2 linked regions of the Salinivibrio kushneri genome follow. The protein of the gene in region 1 interacts with the protein of each later gene in a pairwise test. Links are inferred from orthologs where the notes say so. Each region holds a gene or a part of one and is shown in the gene's direction. Other genes may lie near its edges. The genes, in order: N8M53_RS00840 and lysA.

Region 1 (6,410 bases):
CCATGACCAAAGCTGTGTTCACTGTCCGCGGGCTGAACCGCATAGCGCACCACGAGCAAGTTAGTGACGGAGGCAAGCAAGTCGAGCAGTGAATCAACAAACGAGGCCAGCACACTGACCGATCCGGTGAGCCACCACGCGATGAGTTTGGCTAATAGGAGGAGGGTCGCAACACAGGTGGCTGCCCACGCCGCGGCTTCGACCCAAAACGCATACTTTTTTGTCATACTAAGGGCAGTCGGTTAATCAACACTGCCCTCAAGTATATATGCCCTTGACGGCAAACGTATGACACGGCGCAGGTTTAGCGCCAACAGTCACCTTTTTGACCCGACTGGTGATGCCCCCCTTTGCCACGGTGACCGTGACCGCGCTGGTCCCGTTTTTCCATCATGGTATCGAAAAAGGCGCTTTGTTGCTCAGGTGTTAGCACTTGCAACATCGCATGTTGGTGACGAGCGTGAGCCAAACGACTCTCAAGGTTAGGTTGTGACTGAGACGACAATAGGTCGCGCACCGCTGCTTCATCGAACGTCTCTTGGGTGAGCAGTGTATGCATGTTGGTATGGAAGTCGCCTCGTGCTTGTTGGCGCTGGGCTCGGTAGTCATCTCGCAATGCTTCAAGCTGCGTCTTTTGCTCAGCGGTCAAGTTCAGGTCACGCCACATACCGCGGTCCATGCCACCGCCAAAGTGCGGGGCAGCCAAGGTGGGAAGGGTCACTGCCGCAAGTGCCAAGCCAATGGTCAAGCGTTTCATCATCTTTCTCCTTTAGTGGGTTGTTTACCCTGTTAGCCTACGTGCTGGGATGTAAAGTGACGTTATTGGGTGTAAAGATGGGTAAAGTCACGCATGTGCGTGAGCCGCTATGATAGAAATACACCCTGTGCGGTGTCACAAACACGCCACGTTGGGAATGAGTGTAAAAGCATGTATCAAGTTTTAATCATCGATGATGACACAGCGTTAACAGGTCTTCTGAGCGAACTGCTGTCCTTGGAAGGATTTTCGGTGCGCTGCGCGGATAACGGCCAAGTGGGTTTGGAGATGGCCAGTGCGTCACCGCCCGATATCATTTTGCTGGATGTGATGATGCCAGTGCTCAACGGGATGGAAACCTTGCGCCAGCTACGCGCCACCTCCAACGTGGCGATTTTGATGCTCACTGCACGAGGTGAGGAAGTGGATCGCGTGATGGGGCTAGAGTTGGGTGCGGATGATTACTTAGCAAAACCGTTTAGCGATAGAGAGCTACTGGCAAGGATGCGTGCTATTTTGCGCCGCACGCAGGCCGTCACTGTGACTGAGGCATGCGCAGATGATGAGCCGGTACTGGCCCATCATGATGTGCGTGTTTACCCGCGCCGGCTGGAAACCCTGTGCCAAGACTCACCAGTGGATCTGACTGGAATGGAAACGGAAATGTTGGTGTGCTTACTGCAGCACCCTGGAGAAGTGGTGAGTAAAGCCTTGCTCAGCGAACAAGTACTGGGCAAGCGCTTAATGCCGTTTGATAGAGCGGTAGATGTGCATATCTCCAACTTACGCAAGAAGTTGCCAGAGCGCCTTGATGGTAAGCCAAGGATAAAAACATTGCGCGGGAAAGGTTACTTATGGGTCGATTAACAGCGCTGCGGCATCGTCTCGGTGAGCGTTGGGGGCAAATACCGTTTCTTGGCAGCCTCTATGGTCGGGTTTTTATCATTTTTTGGCTCACCTTACTGGTGGTGCTCGCGGCAGTGATGTGGGCCCAACGTGGTGACCCGCGTAGCCTGCATGCGATCCCATCCGCGGAAAAAGCGCGTATTGCGGCTCAGATTGAACAAATGGTTTCTGTGTCGCAGCGCCGAGGCCTCCCTTTGTCTGTGTTGGCGGCGCGGCAAAACCAACATCACGGCCATCGCCGCGCACCATTCAAACTCTACTGGGTGCCTGACAGCGCGACGCTCGATATGTTGCCTCGAGAGTTACGTCACTTTATGTCACGCACCTCAGACTCCGCTACCCCCATGCAGCGTCTTTATCGAGGAACCATGCTCGCTGGGCCGTTTCCGGTTGTGACGCCTGAAGGCGCAGGGCGCTTTTATCACGCTAGACGTTGGCAGCCTCGGCTACCCTTTGTCCTCAAAATACTGGAAAAACCGGAACATTTGTTGGTAGTAACCATGCTGGTGAGCACCCCTTTGCTGTTGTGGCTAGCGTATACTTTAACGCGCCCGGCCAGGCGTTTTCAGGCGGCCAGCCGACGGGTGGCGCACGGTGAATTAGTGACCGATCCTCAGCTTGAGCAAGGTCCGAGGGAGTTTCGTGATGCAGGGCGAGGTTTTAACCAAATGGTCACTGCGCTTAATCAGATGGTGACGGGACAACAACAACTGGTATCAGATATTTCTCATGAATTACGCTCGCCGCTCACGCGTTTGCAAATGGCGCGGGCTCTCGCTGCGCGTGAGCTGGGCGATAGCGAGGCGTTAGCGAGAATTGAACGCGAAGCAAGCCAACTCGAGGCGCTGATCAGCGAGTTACTGACCTTGTCACGCTTACAATCCCAAGGCCATCTCGAACGAGAAAGGATCAGTGCCGAGACCTTGTGGCAAACAGTGATAGAAGATGCCCAGTTTGAAGCCAGTCAACAAGGTAAGCAAGTCACCAGCAATGGGATCCCCGATGCCATGCTGACCGCCAATGTGCGCCTAGCACGTAGTGCCCTAGACAATGTATTACGCAACGCCATTCACTATGCAGACCAACAGATTAACATCACGGTGGAACGAGAGGAGGCACAGTTGTGCATTGTGGTCGAAGATGATGGACCTGGGGTACCAGAGACGATGTTAAAAGACATTTTCCGCCCGTTTTACCGAGTATCGGCCGCGCGTGATCGCCAAAGTGGAGGCTCAGGGCTTGGACTGGCGATTACCGCACAAGCGATTCAACAGCACGGTGGGCGGGTTAACGCGGCCAATCGCCCTCAAGGTGGGCTGGCGGTGTGTTTATATTGGCCATGTGGTTAATATTGCGCAATCCACAAGCGGTTGCGACAATACCGCCTTTGCTGGATTTTGCGGGTCACTGCTATGTTTGATATCGCGCTCTATGAGCCTGAAATTGCACCGAATACGGGCAATATTATTCGCCTGTGTGCCAATTGCGGCGCGCACTTACATCTGATTGAGCCGCTAGGGTTTGATCTTGACGAGAAGAAAGTCCGTCGCGCGGGATTGGATTATCACGACCTTGCGCGCGTAACACGGCATAAAGATTACGCAGCCTTTGCAAAAGCGATGGCGGGGCGTCGTATTTTTGCGTGTACCACCAAAGCAACCCAGTTTCACACCCAAGCCTCATTCCAAACCGGCGATGTATTGCTGTTTGGTCCGGAAACGCGGGGATTACCCAATACGCTGATCCAGTCGCTATCAGAAGATCAGCGATTGCGGATCCCCATGCAGGCGGACGCTCGTAGTCTTAACCTATCCAATGCTGTGGCTATCATTGGCTATGAAGTTTGGCGTCAATTAGGGTTTGCCGGCGCACAATAAAAAACGTCCCCAGTCAGGGGACGTTTTTTTAGGCGTTTAGTGTCAGTCGCTTACGCTTTTTTCGCGTCAGCCGCTGCTTTCGCGATGGCCGCAAAGCCCGCTGCGTCAAGCGCGGCACCGCCAACCAAGGCACCGTCGATGTCTGGCATTGCAAACAGCTCCGCCGCGTTGCCAGCTTTTACCGAGCCGCCGTATTGAATAACCACTTTGCTCGCCACGTCTTCACTGTAAGATGCAATGTGCTTGCGAATCGCAGCATGGATATCTTGTGCTTGCTGTGCGGTAGCCGCTTTACCGGTGCCGATAGCCCAGATTGGCTCGTAGGCGATCACGGCATCGTTCAAGGCTTCAACCCCTTGTGATTGGATCACAGCGTCAAGCTGACGTGCGCATACCGCGAGGGTTTCGCCGGCTTCGTTTTGTGCTTCAGACTCACCGATACAAAGCACAGGCGTTAGGCCGTTTTCTTTTAAGAAAGCAAACTTCTGCGCGACAAACTCGTCAGACTCTTGATGATATTCACGACGCTCTGAGTGGCCGATAATGATATGGGTCGCACCAAAGTCTTTCAGCATCTCTGCAGAGATATCACCGGTGAATGCGCCGCTGTTGTGTGTGTCGACGTTTTGCGCACCGAGTTTGATGGCGCTATCAGCCAGCAGTTGCTCGGCTTGGGCCAAATACATGACTGGTGGCGCGACGGCAACGTCTACGCCTTCAACACCTTTAAGTTCAGCGTTTAGGCCGTTAAGCAGTTCAGTGACCATGGCTTTGCTGCCATTGAGTTTCCAGTTACCCATTACCAATGGACGGCGCATAGGAATTCCTCCGCGGTTTAGTTGATTTGAAGTCAAAAGATGTAAAGAAGGTAGTCTATTGTAGCGCGGCCTTCTCTGTTTAAAATCATAGAATGGCGAGAATGCTTTCGTTTTTACCCGTTTTAGGACGAAAAGGGAACCTTAAGGTAGTAAATTTTCATCAGAATGACAGGCTGGCATCGACAAAAGTGTGACGGTCGCGCTCGTGGTAAGGCAAGACTTTCGGCACTATGCGAGTTGGCGTTTTTTATGGAGGGACGTTTTATGCCCCATCTGGTGATGGAATACACAGACGCACTGGCCGAGCGCGTCAATATCGATCAATTGGTGGATGACTTGCACCGTGCCGCGATTGCTACCGGCTGCTTTGACCCTGAGGCCTTAAAGTCGCGCGCTGTTCCTTGTGGTGTGTGGCGGGTTGGTGCCCAGTCAGACCGCAGTGAATTTGTCCACGTAGAGTTTCGTTTGCTTGCCGGACGCAGTGACACGCAAAAAGCAGCGATTAGTGACGCACTCACCGCACCGCTACGCGAGCACGCCGGTCACGTGAGCAGTTTAACGGTAGAAGTCCGTGATATGGACACCAACAGCTACCGTAAGTGGGTGGGTGACAAGCAAGCAATGTAAACCTAACTTGGACGCTCGGGCGCATTGGCGGTCGCTTTTCTGGCGGCTTGGCCGACGCGAAAGTCCATAATGTCCGCTTGATGACTGCGCAGCTCTTCGGGTGCCGTGAAGGCGGTGGCAAAACGCGAGTATTGGCGGGTGAGAGCCTGAAATAACATCACGTTGACGTGTAATGGGTTCTTGCCATGGTCAATCATTCGGTTGATATGGCTTAACATCGCATGTAGCTGAGGTTGAGTGGCGTAAGATGCATTGGCGATGACATCTTCACTCATTCTAAGTCTCAGCTCTTCTAGTGCACGAGGGTCAGACTCAGCCAGTGCCGCTAACTCATCGAAAGAGGGGAGGGTTTTCATCGCTTACTCCTTACACGCAGCCGATCATCTGAATCGTGTTACCAAAGCGTTAATTTAACTATGAGCCGAGGGCTGGTGGGGATCAAATTAGGCGTGTCTGGCTATATTGACGGCCTGAATGGAGATGCAGACGGGGGCGAGGGCAATCGACTGAATCCGAATTGGTTTTTGCAGTTAATTCTTGTCGATAAAAAATCCCTGCTTTACCGTATGCGTGTCAGCAAAGCAGGGGGAATGGCTTACCAGTAATGCTCGGTGGTGACGTTGCCAGGCTTACGGCGTAGGTTTTTGCTTAGCCCTTTGCCTTCCAGTAGTGTTTTCACTTCTTTGACCATGGCTGGGTTGCCACACAGCATCACTTGGCTTTGTTCAGGGGTAAGGGGAAGACCCACTACCCGTTCAAGCAGCCCGTCTTCGAGTGCGTGAGTCACGCGTCCAGAGAGCGCACCAGCGGTCGGCTCACGACTGACAAAGGGCTGAACCACCAATTGATCGGGGTATTGTTCTTGCAGCGCGTTAATGCGCGCTTGGTAGGTTAAATCCGCCGCAAAACGCACGGCATGCACCAGTATGATTTTCCGAAAACGCGACCATACGTCCCCTTGCTCCATCAAAGAAATATAAGGGCCAATTGCCGTCCCAGTAGCAAACATCCAAAGGTGTTGGCCTTGCGGTACCTCATCAAGGGTGAAATAGCCAGCCGGGTCTTGAGTGATCATCACATTTTCTCCCGGCTCCAGTGCGTGGAGGCGGGGCGACATTAAACCGTCTGCAACGCGAGTAGCATAAACTTCTAAGTATTTACTGTGTGGAGGATTCACGAACGAGTAGGCACGCTGGATCAACTTGCCATCGATCTCCATGCCGAGTTTTGTGAATTGGCCTGCCTTAAACGGCTCGACAGGGGCGGATAACACCAGGCTGAAGAGATCCTTTGTCCAATGTTGGTTCTCCACTACCTCAGCCTTGATCCAAGTGGCCATATTACCTCCTCACGTCTTTTCTCCAATACGGTATGTGCAGCGGCGCTGTCCTGAGACGATATGCTCTTCGCGCTCAACGCGATACG
Region 2 (10,054 bases), 2.5 Mb from region 1 along the record:
AGCGGTGATAAAACCGAGATGGTACAGGGCGTGAACCGCTTCTATACCTCCTCACACGACCGCTATAGTTACAGTGCTAACTTTATCAACTTTAACTTGCCACAGTTTTATCAAATCGTTACCGATGATGGTGGCGACACACATGCGCTGCCCTTTAAGTGTGATGGCCAGATGCAGCCGCCACGGCCACCGTCTCAGGGTGGGTTTGCCGGACAAGTCGCTTCATTTAAATAAACATGAGATCCCGATGCTCGGGATCCCATGTGTGCTTTCCCTGTAATTGCTTACCAAGAAACAGGCTCACCCGCGTGTTTGCTGCACTCTTGTTGCACTAAATCCATCAACACCAGGCCTGTTTTGCTGCAAGTCCATTTACCGTCTTTAAGGCCAAAGTGGAATCCACCACTTTTTGACGCCACCCATATTTCTTGCATCGGCTCTTGGCGGTTAATGATGATTTGGCTGCCATCATCAAATTCCAGCGTCATCACGTTGCCAACGCTCTCATAATCGATGTCGGCGCCTGAGTCATCGATACCTTCTTCAATGGCCTGCATTTGTAAATCGACCAACTGATGATATTCCGTTGTGTTCATCCCGTTACATCCTATTGCTTTTCATGGTTGTGATGCGATTATAGAGGGCATTGACTCGATAATCACTGGCATTCACTATGCGAAAACTCGTCATTTTACTGATGTTCACTGGCATCATGACACTGACCGGCTGTGGCCAACAAGGGCCCCTGTACTATCCGGACGAACAACCGACGCAAAATCAATAATCAACCACAACAGGGAAGAGCACCTTGGACTATTTCAACTATCAGGACGACGGCCAGCTGTGGGCCGAATCACTGCCCTTGACCCAGCTTGCCGATGAGCACGGCACACCCTTGTACGTTTACTCGCGAGCCACCTTTGAGCGCCATTGGCATGCGTTTGATCATGCCGTGGGCGACCACCCGCATTTGGTGTGTTACGCCGTCAAAGCGAACGCCAATATCGGTGTGTTAAATGTGCTAGCACGCCTGGGATCAGGATTTGATATTGTCTCTCAAGGTGAACTCGAGCGCGTGCTCGTCGCCGGTGGTGATCCCGCGAAAGTGGTGTTTTCTGGCGTAGGGAAAACGGCCGCAGAGATGCGTCGCGCACTGGAAGTAGGTATCAAATGCTTTAACGTAGAATCACACTCTGAACTCGACCGCTTAAACCAAGTGGCGGGTGAGTTAGGTGTGCAAGCGCCGATATCGTTGCGCATTAACCCAGACGTTGATGCCAACACCCACCCCTACATCTCAACCGGGCTGAAAGACAATAAGTTTGGTATTGCGTTCGACCAAGCATTGAGCAGCTTCCGCTATGCCGCCAGCTTGCCACATTTGAATGTGGAAGGCATTGATTGTCACATCGGCTCGCAGCTGACCGAACTCGCGCCTTTTATTGAATCTACCGACCGTTTGTTGGCGCTGATTGATACCTTAGGCGATGAAGGCATTGCGATTCGTCATCTCGATGTCGGTGGCGGACTGGGGGTCACCTACAGTGACGAGAAGCCGCCTCAGCCTTCTGAGTACGCTAAAGCCCTGATGGCGCGTTTGGACAATCATCGTCATCTTGAGCTGATTTTTGAGCCAGGCCGTGCGATTGCTGCCAATGCAGGAGTGTTGCTGACCAAGGTCGAATTCCTCAAGCACAGTGAGCACAAAAACTTTGCCATTATCGATGCGGGGATGAACGATTTAATTCGTCCGTCACTGTATCAAGCCTATCAAGAAATCATCCCTGTGGTGCCGCGCCAAGGGGAGCCACAAACCTATGATTTAGTAGGCCCAGTGTGCGAAACCGGTGATTACTTGGGCAAAAACCGCTCGTTGGTGCTAGAAGCGGGCGATTTGCTGGCGGTGCGCTCGGCGGGCGCATATGGCTTTGTGATGGCGTCAAACTATAATTCACGCTGCCGCCCGGCCGAGGTGATGGTCGATGGTGACCAAGCGCATCTTGTGCGCGAGCGCGAGAGCTTGGCGTCGTTATGGCAGCTTGAACAGCGCCTACCAGAATAAGGATTGGCATGCAGGTACAGTTTGCAAAAATGCACGGACTGGGCAACGACTTCATGGTGGTTGACTGTGTCACGCAAAACGCGTTCTTTTCGCCGGATCTGATTCGGCGTCTGGCTGATCGCCAGCGTGGCGTCGGGTTTGACCAGTTACTCGTGGTTGAACCGCCTTACGATCCCGAGACGGATTTCCACTATCGCATTTTTAACCCTGACGCATCGGAAGTCTCTCAATGTGGCAATGGTGCGCGCTGTTTTGCGCGCTTCGTGCGAATGAAAGGGCTGACCAATAAGCATCAGATCAGCGTGAGCACCCAAGCCGGTAAAATGCTGCTGCACATTGAAAACGACAATCAGGTGCGCGTGAACATGGGCGAGCCGGAATTCACACCGGGGAAAATTCCGTTTCGTGCCAACTCACAAGAGAAAACCTACTTGATGCGGGTGGCGGAGCAGACCTTGTTTGTGGGTGCCGTGAGCATGGGCAACCCGCATGTAGTGACTGTGGTCGAGGATGTTGACCATGCCGACGTGGACACCTTGGGACCGCTACTTGAAAGTCACGAACGCTTCCCTGAACGGGTCAATGCCGGCTTTATGCAGATCCTTTCCCGCAATGCGATTAAGCTTAGAGTGTACGAGCGCGGTGCCGGCGAAACCCAAGCCTGTGGCAGTGGCGCGTGTGCCGCGGTTGCGGTCGGGATTATACAAGGCCTGCTTGATGAGCAAGTAACGGTGAGTTTACCCGGTGGAGATCTCCGCATTCGCTGGCGTGGGCCGGGTCATCCCTTATCAATGACAGGCCCAGCGACACATGTATTTGATGGACAATTGCAATTATGAATGATGGGGTAGAAGCCTCGACACTGGAAACCATGCCTCTTAGCGATGAGGCGGTGGCAGCGTATTTAAAAGATAATCCAGATTTTTTTATTCGCCATCGCGATTTACTGACGCAGCTGACCGTGCCACACGGCGAGCAAGGTGCAGTATCGCTGGTGGAAATTCAACTTAAGCGCCTGCGTGAGCGGGTGGCGGAGCTGGAAGAAGACATTACCCAACTGATGAGTCTAGGGGCAAAAAACGATGCCCTGTTTCGTGCCTTTGCCGAGGCGCATCAGGCGCTGCTGCGTGCTAATACGCCGCAGGCGGTGCAAAAAGCATTGACGACGCTTAGCGAGCAACTGCAACTGAGCGTCAGCTTACGGGTGTATGCGCCTATCGACGGGCTGCAGAGCATCTCACGTCAGGCGGTGGATCAATTAAAGAGTCATCATTTTGCCGGACGTCGTTGTTATCTCGGACGCTTGCGCCGTGTGGATGCGGAAGCGGTGATGGCAACGCCACCGGAGCTAGGCTCTTTTGCGCTGATACCGATTAAAGGGGAAGGCAAAGAGTGGGGACTGTTGAGCTTTGCGAGCGCAGATGGCGGGCACTTTCAGCCAGAAATGGACACCCTTTTTATCGAACAGCTGGCGGCACACTTGGCCATCTTATGTAGCCAGTGGACGAACAAGGGTGAGCGTCAGTGACAGCGGTAACGTCTGACCAAGCGGCTCCCCGTTCACTGACGGTCCCTCTTGATCGCTTTTATCAATATCAACTCAGCGAACGGGGCCTCAGTGCCCATACGCAACGTAATTATCAGCGCCAGTTAGATAAGATTGTCGACTTTCTGAGCGCGCGGGGCATCGCTTATTGGCAAGATGTAGATGCCGACTGGGTGCGACAAATTTCGAGCCAAGCCAAACGCGATGGCCTCAAACCGGGCAGTATTGCGTTGCGGCTGTCCGCACTGCGCAGCTTTTTCGACTATCTCGTAAAAACCGAACAGCTTGCCGCCAACCCAGCCAAAGGGGTCGCCGCGCCCAAGCAAGGGCGCCAGTTGCCGAAAAACCTCGATGTGGATGAAATGAATCAGCTGCTCGAGGTGGATCAAGACGACCCGCTGTCGGTACGGGATCGGGCGATGATGGAGCTGATGTATGGCGCAGGGTTGCGTTTAGCCGAGCTGGTGGATCTCAACGTGCGTGATGTCTCGGTACGTAAAGGGGATTTGCGTGTCACCGGTAAAGGGGAAAAGGAGCGTATCGTGCCTTTTTCCGGCATGGCGAAAACCTGGGTGATGAACTGGCTAAAAGTGCGCAACCAGCTCCTCAAAGGGCCAGAAGAAGCGCTATTTATCTCTAAACTGGGCCAGCGAATTTCGCACCGTAGCGTGCAAAAACGTATGGCGGAGTGGGGACAAAAGCAGGCGGTGAACAGCCATATTAATCCTCACAAACTGCGCCACAGCTTTGCCACTCACATGCTGGAATCGTCTGGGGATTTGCGGGCGGTGCAAGAGCTGCTTGGCCATGCCGATTTAAGCACCACACAAATTTATACCCACTTGGATTTTCAACACTTGGCGAAAGTGTATGACGCGGCGCATCCCCGCGCCCGCAGCACAGAGGCTCGTAAACCCAGCGCAGGCAAAAAAAACAACTCGGAGTCGTGATATGAAATTTTATCGTCGCTTAAACGCGTTTGATGCGGTGAGTTTTGACTTGGATGATACCTTGTACGATAACTGGCCGGTGATCGCACGCGCGGAGGCGGCGCTAAGCGACTATTTGAGTGAGCACTGCCCACCGCTCGCCGCGCTTGATAAAGCCACCCTTGCGGGATTTCGTCGCCAAGCCCGTGATGAGAACCCTGCCCAACGCTTTGATGTTACCGCGATGCGGGTTGCCCAGCTGACGCTTGCCGGTGAACATGTGGGTTTAACTGCGGAGAAGGCGCGTGCACAAGCTCAAGCGGCGACGACCTTCTTTTGCGGATATCGCAGTGACTTTACTCCGCCGGCGCAAAGTGTGGCTTACTTAAAAGCTTGGTCCGAGAAACTGCCATTGGTGGCCATCACTAACGGTAATGTCGACACCGATGCGATTGGCCTGACGCCGTTTTTCCAGCATATTTTCCGTGCCGGTGAACACGGTGCGGCCAAGCCGAACCCGGAGATGTTTGATAAGGCGGCGCAGGCCTTGGGCATCGCCCCGGCGCGCATTTTACATGTGGGCGATCACTTAAGTTCGGATGTGGCTGGCGCGCGCCAAGTGGGCATGCAAGCCTGTTGGATCCGCCCAGAGCGCCAATCTCCGATGATGCGCAAAGGACGCACCTTACCGGATGTGGCGATCGACGATTTATCTGAGCTCGATACCCTTATTCAGCAGTGGCACCGCTAATCGGTGCCGCTTTGTTTGCGGGCTAGCCAGTTATCGAGGTTAAGCCAACCCGGCCCCCACACACTGACCACCAATAAGATCACGCCCCACATAATGTGGTCATCATAGCCACGCTCCCATAGCAGTGGGTAGGAAGCGACCGCGACAATGTTGAACACAAATAACGCCAAGGTCATGGGACGCGCGAGCAGGCCCAAAGCAACAAATACCGGCAAAATCAGCTCCGCCGTGGTCCCTAAATATGCGGCCAGCTGCCACGGCAGCAACGGAACCTGATACTCATACTCGAACAGGTATAGGGTGCTGTCCCAATTTTGGTATTTGATTAGCCCAGATTGAAAAAAAATCCATGCCACATAGACGCGGCCCACCAGAAGAAGTAGCGGTTGCAGTGGGGTAAGCGCGCGGGTGAAGGTGTGATTGATTATGGTTAGCCACATGGCTTACTCCTTAGCATTGCAGGCAGTCGTTGGGGTGGTAAACGCGTTCATGGCCGCGAGCTCAGACACACACGCCAGTTGCACTTCTGACAGGTCGCCTAATGGTGTGTGGGGGCAGGTTTTGAGCACACTGACATGATGGGTATTGAGCGTGTACCAATGCACCTTGTCTTGGTGAGCAACCAATAACAAAGATTGCGGCTTCTCGACCACCAAGCCTTCGAACTGCTCGGTGGCGATCGCTTGCCATACGTCACTGACCGCGTAGTCGCTTTCAAATAAACGGGCTTGCTGGTTGAGCGGTAAACAAACTTGCGTTTGTTGCTCAGGGCTTAGCAACGCGAGCGCGCTGCCTTCAAACGCCGGAGAGGGAGGGGCGAGGGTGAGTACCACTTGTGCCCACTCAAAACGGGCCAGCTCGGCGCAACACGGCACGGGCTCGATAATATTGGGTAGGGCGCGCAAGGTCGCATCGAACTGTGCGCCATAGTCTTCCATCACCCCAGTTTGCGGGGGATGCATCATCGCATGATGACGCGCTACCGCATCAAAACACGCCTCACCTAATAGTGCACAGGTCTTGGGATACACGCATTTTAAGGTGTCAGTGAGGGTGACCACATAATGGTTGCGATAAATCTGCAATCGCTTGTCAGCGGCAACACGACCGTCTTTTATCGGCAGCGGTTGTGGATCATCTCGCAATGTATCAGCAAAGGCCTGCTGCAGGGTTGCCAGCGTCATACCGCCTCCTTGTGTCGAGCCAGTCGGTGGCGGGCTTTGGCCGCTTCTGCTAACAATCGCTCGGGCGCGGGCAAGTCGCTATCCCACTCAATGAGGGTGTGGCGAGGGCCGTGGCGGTCAATCCACTGTTGATAGAGCGTCCACACCGCCTCGCTAACCGGTTGGTTATGGGTGTCTATCCAAATTTCTCCTGCGGGGGTGTGTTTGACGGTAAACCCAGCAAGGTGAATTTCTTTCACCGCATGGGCGGGAATCGCGTCAAGGTAGGTACTGGCGCTAAAATCATGGTTAAACGCGCTGACATGAACGTTATTTAAATCGAGCAGCAAATCGCAGCCCGTGCGAGCGTGCACTTCGGCGATAAATTCCCATTCGTGGTAGTCACCCTGAGCAAAACATAAATAGCTCGATGGGTTCTCAATCAGTAGGGGGCGCTGTAGCGCATCTTGAACCTGTTGCACATTGGCGCAAAATACTCGCAACGCTTGCTCGGTGTAAGGGAGGGGGAGTAAATCGTGAAAGTGTTGCCCGTCTATCCGGCTCCAACTTAAATGGTCAGACACAAACAGTGGCTCGACGTGTTTGACCAGTGTACACAGTTTGTCTAAATGGGCCCGATCAAGCGGCTCGTCGCTCCCCAGCGATAATCCCACGCCATGACAGCTGATGGCGTAATCCTCACGTAATCGCATCAGGGTTGAAAAAGCAGGACGGTGAGGGCGGAAATAGTTTTCACTGTGAATTTCTAGCCAGCCAAGCTTTGGGCGATATTGGTCGAAGTAGGCGAGATGGGGTTGTCTGAGCCCCACGCCGGTCAAAACGGTTGCCTCATCCATGGTCGCTCCTTGTGATCAAGTGACAAAGCCCGGGACAAGCCCGGGCGCGCCATATCAGGATGACGAGGTACTGCCGCCGGCTAAGCGATCGCACAAGCCTTTTGGTACCATCACAAACGCATCTTTTTGGCCGTCTTCGGTGGAGGTGCCCGCGCAGGAGCTGGTATTGGTGGCGCAGTCATTTTGTCCGGCTTTGGCGACGCCATAGCATTTTTCTTTTTCTGCCGCGTGGGCCGGTGCGCTAGTGAGTGTGGTCGCGCCTACAGCCAGTAATCCTGTCACAGCAGCGGCAACCGCTAGGTTAGTGTGTTTCATCATGCTTCCTCTTCTTGTTCCGTATTGGTGTTATCAGCCCACTGATTCGTGGTGGGCATATAAACCAAGATAGGAAAACACTGCGCAATCTTTCACCACTAAAGCGGTTTTTTTGCATGGTGAGGGCTAACTTGCTGAATGTTTGTTTAAAAAAGTTGCGTCGGGATCGGGCGCGCAATTTAGTGGCGAGCTGGTATAATCGCTAACCAGTGTATAAATACCCAGTAAAATGGCAGGTGGCGATGGACGTATCAACTCTTCTTGACGGACTCAACGACAAACAGCGTGAAGCCGTGGCCGCGCCGCTCGGCAACCATTTGGTGCTGGCAGGTGCTGGCAGTGGTAAAACCCGAGTGCTGGTTCATCGTATGGCTTGGCTAATGCGGGTGGAAGAGGCGTCGCCGTTCTCGGTGATGGCGGTAACCTTCACCAACAAAGCGGCAGCGGAAATGCGCGGCCGTATCGAGCAATTGATGCAAGGCACCGCCTCTGGCATGTGGTGCGGCACCTTCCACGGCATTTGCCATCGTATTCTCCGTGCCCACTATTTAGACGCCAACCTGCCACAAGACTTCCAAATTCTTGATTCAGATGACCAGCAGCGCTTGCTACGCCGGTTAATTAAAGCGCAAAACTTGGATGAAAAACATTGGCCCGCCAAGCAAGCGAGTTGGTACATCAATGGCAAAAAAGACGAAGGCTTGCGTCCCAAGCACATTGATACCCGCCATGATCCGGTTGAAAGCACTTGGCTGCGGATTTATCAGGCTTATCAAGAAGCCTGTGACCGCGCCGGTTTGGTGGATTTTGCCGAGATCTTGCTGCGAACCTTAGAGTTATTGCGCGATAAAGCGGTGATCCGCGAACACTATCAAGCACGTTTCCAGCACATTTTGGTGGATGAGTTCCAAGATACCAACAACATCCAATATGCGTGGCTGCGTATGATGGCCGGCCAACAGGCGCATGTGATGATTGTGGGGGACGACGACCAATCCATTTACGGTTGGCGTGGCGCGAAAGTCGAGAATATTCAGCGTTTTCTGGACGATTTCACCACCCCTCAGACCATTCGTTTGGAGCAAAACTACCGCTCAACCAGTACGATTTTGCAAGCGGCGAACACCCTAATTGAAAACAATGCCGACCGGATGGGCAAAAGCCTGTGGACCGAGGGCAAAGAGGGTGAGCCCATCTCTGTGTATGCCGGTTTTAATGAACTGGATGAAGCGCGTTTTGTGGTCGGTAAAATCAAAACTTGGCAAGACGAAGGCGGCGCACTCACTGATAGCGCGATTTTATACCGCAACAACGCCCAATCTCGGGTGCTGGAAGAAGCCTTAATTCAAGCTGGCTTGCCTTATCGTATTTACGGTGGCATGCGCTTTTTCGAACGTCAGGAAATCAAAGATGCACTGGCGTATTTACGTTTGATGGCCAACCGCAATGACGATGCGGCGTTCGAGCGGGTGGTAAACACGCCCACTCGAGGGATTGGTGATCGCACCCTTGAGACGCTTCGTGGCGCGGCGCGCGATCGCGGCCAAACCTTATGGCACACTGCCGAGCAAATTTTGGCAGAAAAAGCGCTGGCAGGGCGCGCGGCCAATGCATTGGGCCGGTTTATCGAGCTGGTCAATGCGCTAGAAGATGACACCCGTGACATGGCACTGTATCAACAAACCGATGCAGTGATCCGTCACTCCGGCTTGCGCGCCATGTACGAGCAAGAAAAAGGCGAAAAGGCGCAAGCACGCGTTGATAACTTGGAAGAGTTGGTGACCGCCACGCGCCAATTCACGCCGCCAGAAGAGGCGGAAGCGGAAGGCATGACACCACTGTCGGCATTCTTGGCCCACGCCGCCCTTGAGGCCGGTGAAGGCCAAGCGGACGAGTTTGATGATGCGGTCCAATTGATGACCTTGCACAGTGCCAAAGGCCTCGAATTCCCCTTAGTCTTTATGGTCGGGGTGGAAGAGGGCATGTTCCCCAGTCAGATGTCAGCTGAAGAAGCGGGCCGCTTAGAAGAAGAGCGTCGCCTTTGCTATGTCGGCATGACGCGAGCGATGGAAAAACTCTATCTGACCTACGCAGAAATGCGCCGTGTTTACGGCAAAGACATGTTCCATAAGATCTCGCGCTTTATACGTGAGCTGCCCGAGGCCTGCTTGGAAGAAGTGCGTATGCGTGCCAATGTCTCACGCCCTGCTGCAAGCGGTGGTCGTTTTTCCAAAACGCAGACTCAGGAGAACTTTAACCAAACCGGATTTAGTTTGGGTCAGCGGGTTCAACACCCTAAGTTTGGTGAAGGCACCATCATCAACTTTGAAGGCAGTGGCGGACAAAGCCGCGTGCAAGTTGCCTTTAATGGGGAAGGGATTAAGTGGTTGGTGACTCAGTACGCCAAACTGGAAGCGCTTTAATCTCGGCT

What was found.
Region 2: the proteins of N8M53_RS00840 (region 1) and lysA interact in binary tests that used the Escherichia coli proteins (3 or more experiments, as listed by UniProt). The link is inferred for Salinivibrio kushneri from one-to-one orthologs.

Annotation. Positions count from the first base shown.
Region 1 is NZ_CP114588.1:170,096-176,505, forward strand. Bases 1-2,776 are described here. They hold N8M53_RS00840 (response regulator), read left to right. Parts: upstream 1-928; coding sequence 929-1,624; downstream 1,625-2,776. Other genes in these bases: fieF (CDF family cation-efflux transporter FieF), read right to left, coding at 1-227; N8M53_RS00835 (Spy/CpxP family protein refolding chaperone), read right to left, coding at 305-760; cpxA (envelope stress sensor histidine kinase CpxA), read left to right, coding at 1,612-2,776. In the rest of the region: more of cpxA, read left to right, coding at 2,777-3,012; tRNA (uridine(34)/cytosine(34)/5-carboxymethylaminomethyluridine(34)-2'-O)-methyltransferase TrmL, read left to right, coding at 3,076-3,540; tpiA (triose-phosphate isomerase), read right to left, coding at 3,591-4,358; N8M53_RS00860 (5-carboxymethyl-2-hydroxymuconate Delta-isomerase), read left to right, coding at 4,623-4,985; N8M53_RS00865 (DUF3135 domain-containing protein), read right to left, coding at 4,988-5,341; N8M53_RS00870 (hypothetical protein), read left to right, coding at 5,402-5,590; N8M53_RS00875 (ferredoxin--NADP reductase), read right to left, coding at 5,581-6,324; N8M53_RS00880 (helix-turn-helix transcriptional regulator), read right to left, coding at 6,334-6,410. UniProt on the Escherichia coli protein: Response regulator member of the two-component regulatory system CpxA/CpxR which responds to envelope stress response by activating expression of downstream genes including cpxP, degP, dsbA and ppiA.
Region 2 is NZ_CP114588.1:2,711,386-2,721,439, reverse strand. What follows is about bases 1-2,935. They hold lysA (diaminopimelate decarboxylase), read left to right. Parts: upstream 1-808; coding sequence 809-2,062; downstream 2,063-2,935. Other genes in these bases: N8M53_RS12480 (DUF484 family protein), read left to right, coding at 2,898-2,935; dapF (diaminopimelate epimerase), read left to right, coding at 2,071-2,901; lptM (LPS translocon maturation chaperone LptM), read left to right, coding at 674-784; cyaY (iron donor protein CyaY), read right to left, coding at 285-596; N8M53_RS12505 (class I adenylate cyclase), read left to right, coding at 1-234. Also shown: more of N8M53_RS12480, read left to right, coding at 2,936-3,590; tyrosine recombinase XerC, read left to right, coding at 3,587-4,558; N8M53_RS12470 (HAD-IA family hydrolase), read left to right, coding at 4,560-5,288; N8M53_RS12465 (DoxX family protein), read right to left, coding at 5,285-5,728; N8M53_RS12460 (DNA-binding domain-containing protein), read right to left, coding at 5,732-6,472; N8M53_RS12455 (DUF692 domain-containing protein), read right to left, coding at 6,469-7,308; N8M53_RS12450 (DUF2282 domain-containing protein), read right to left, coding at 7,363-7,623; uvrD (DNA helicase II), read left to right, coding at 7,866-10,046. UniProt on the Escherichia coli protein: Specifically catalyzes the decarboxylation of meso-diaminopimelate (meso-DAP) to L-lysine. Is not active against the DD- or LL-isomers of diaminopimelate.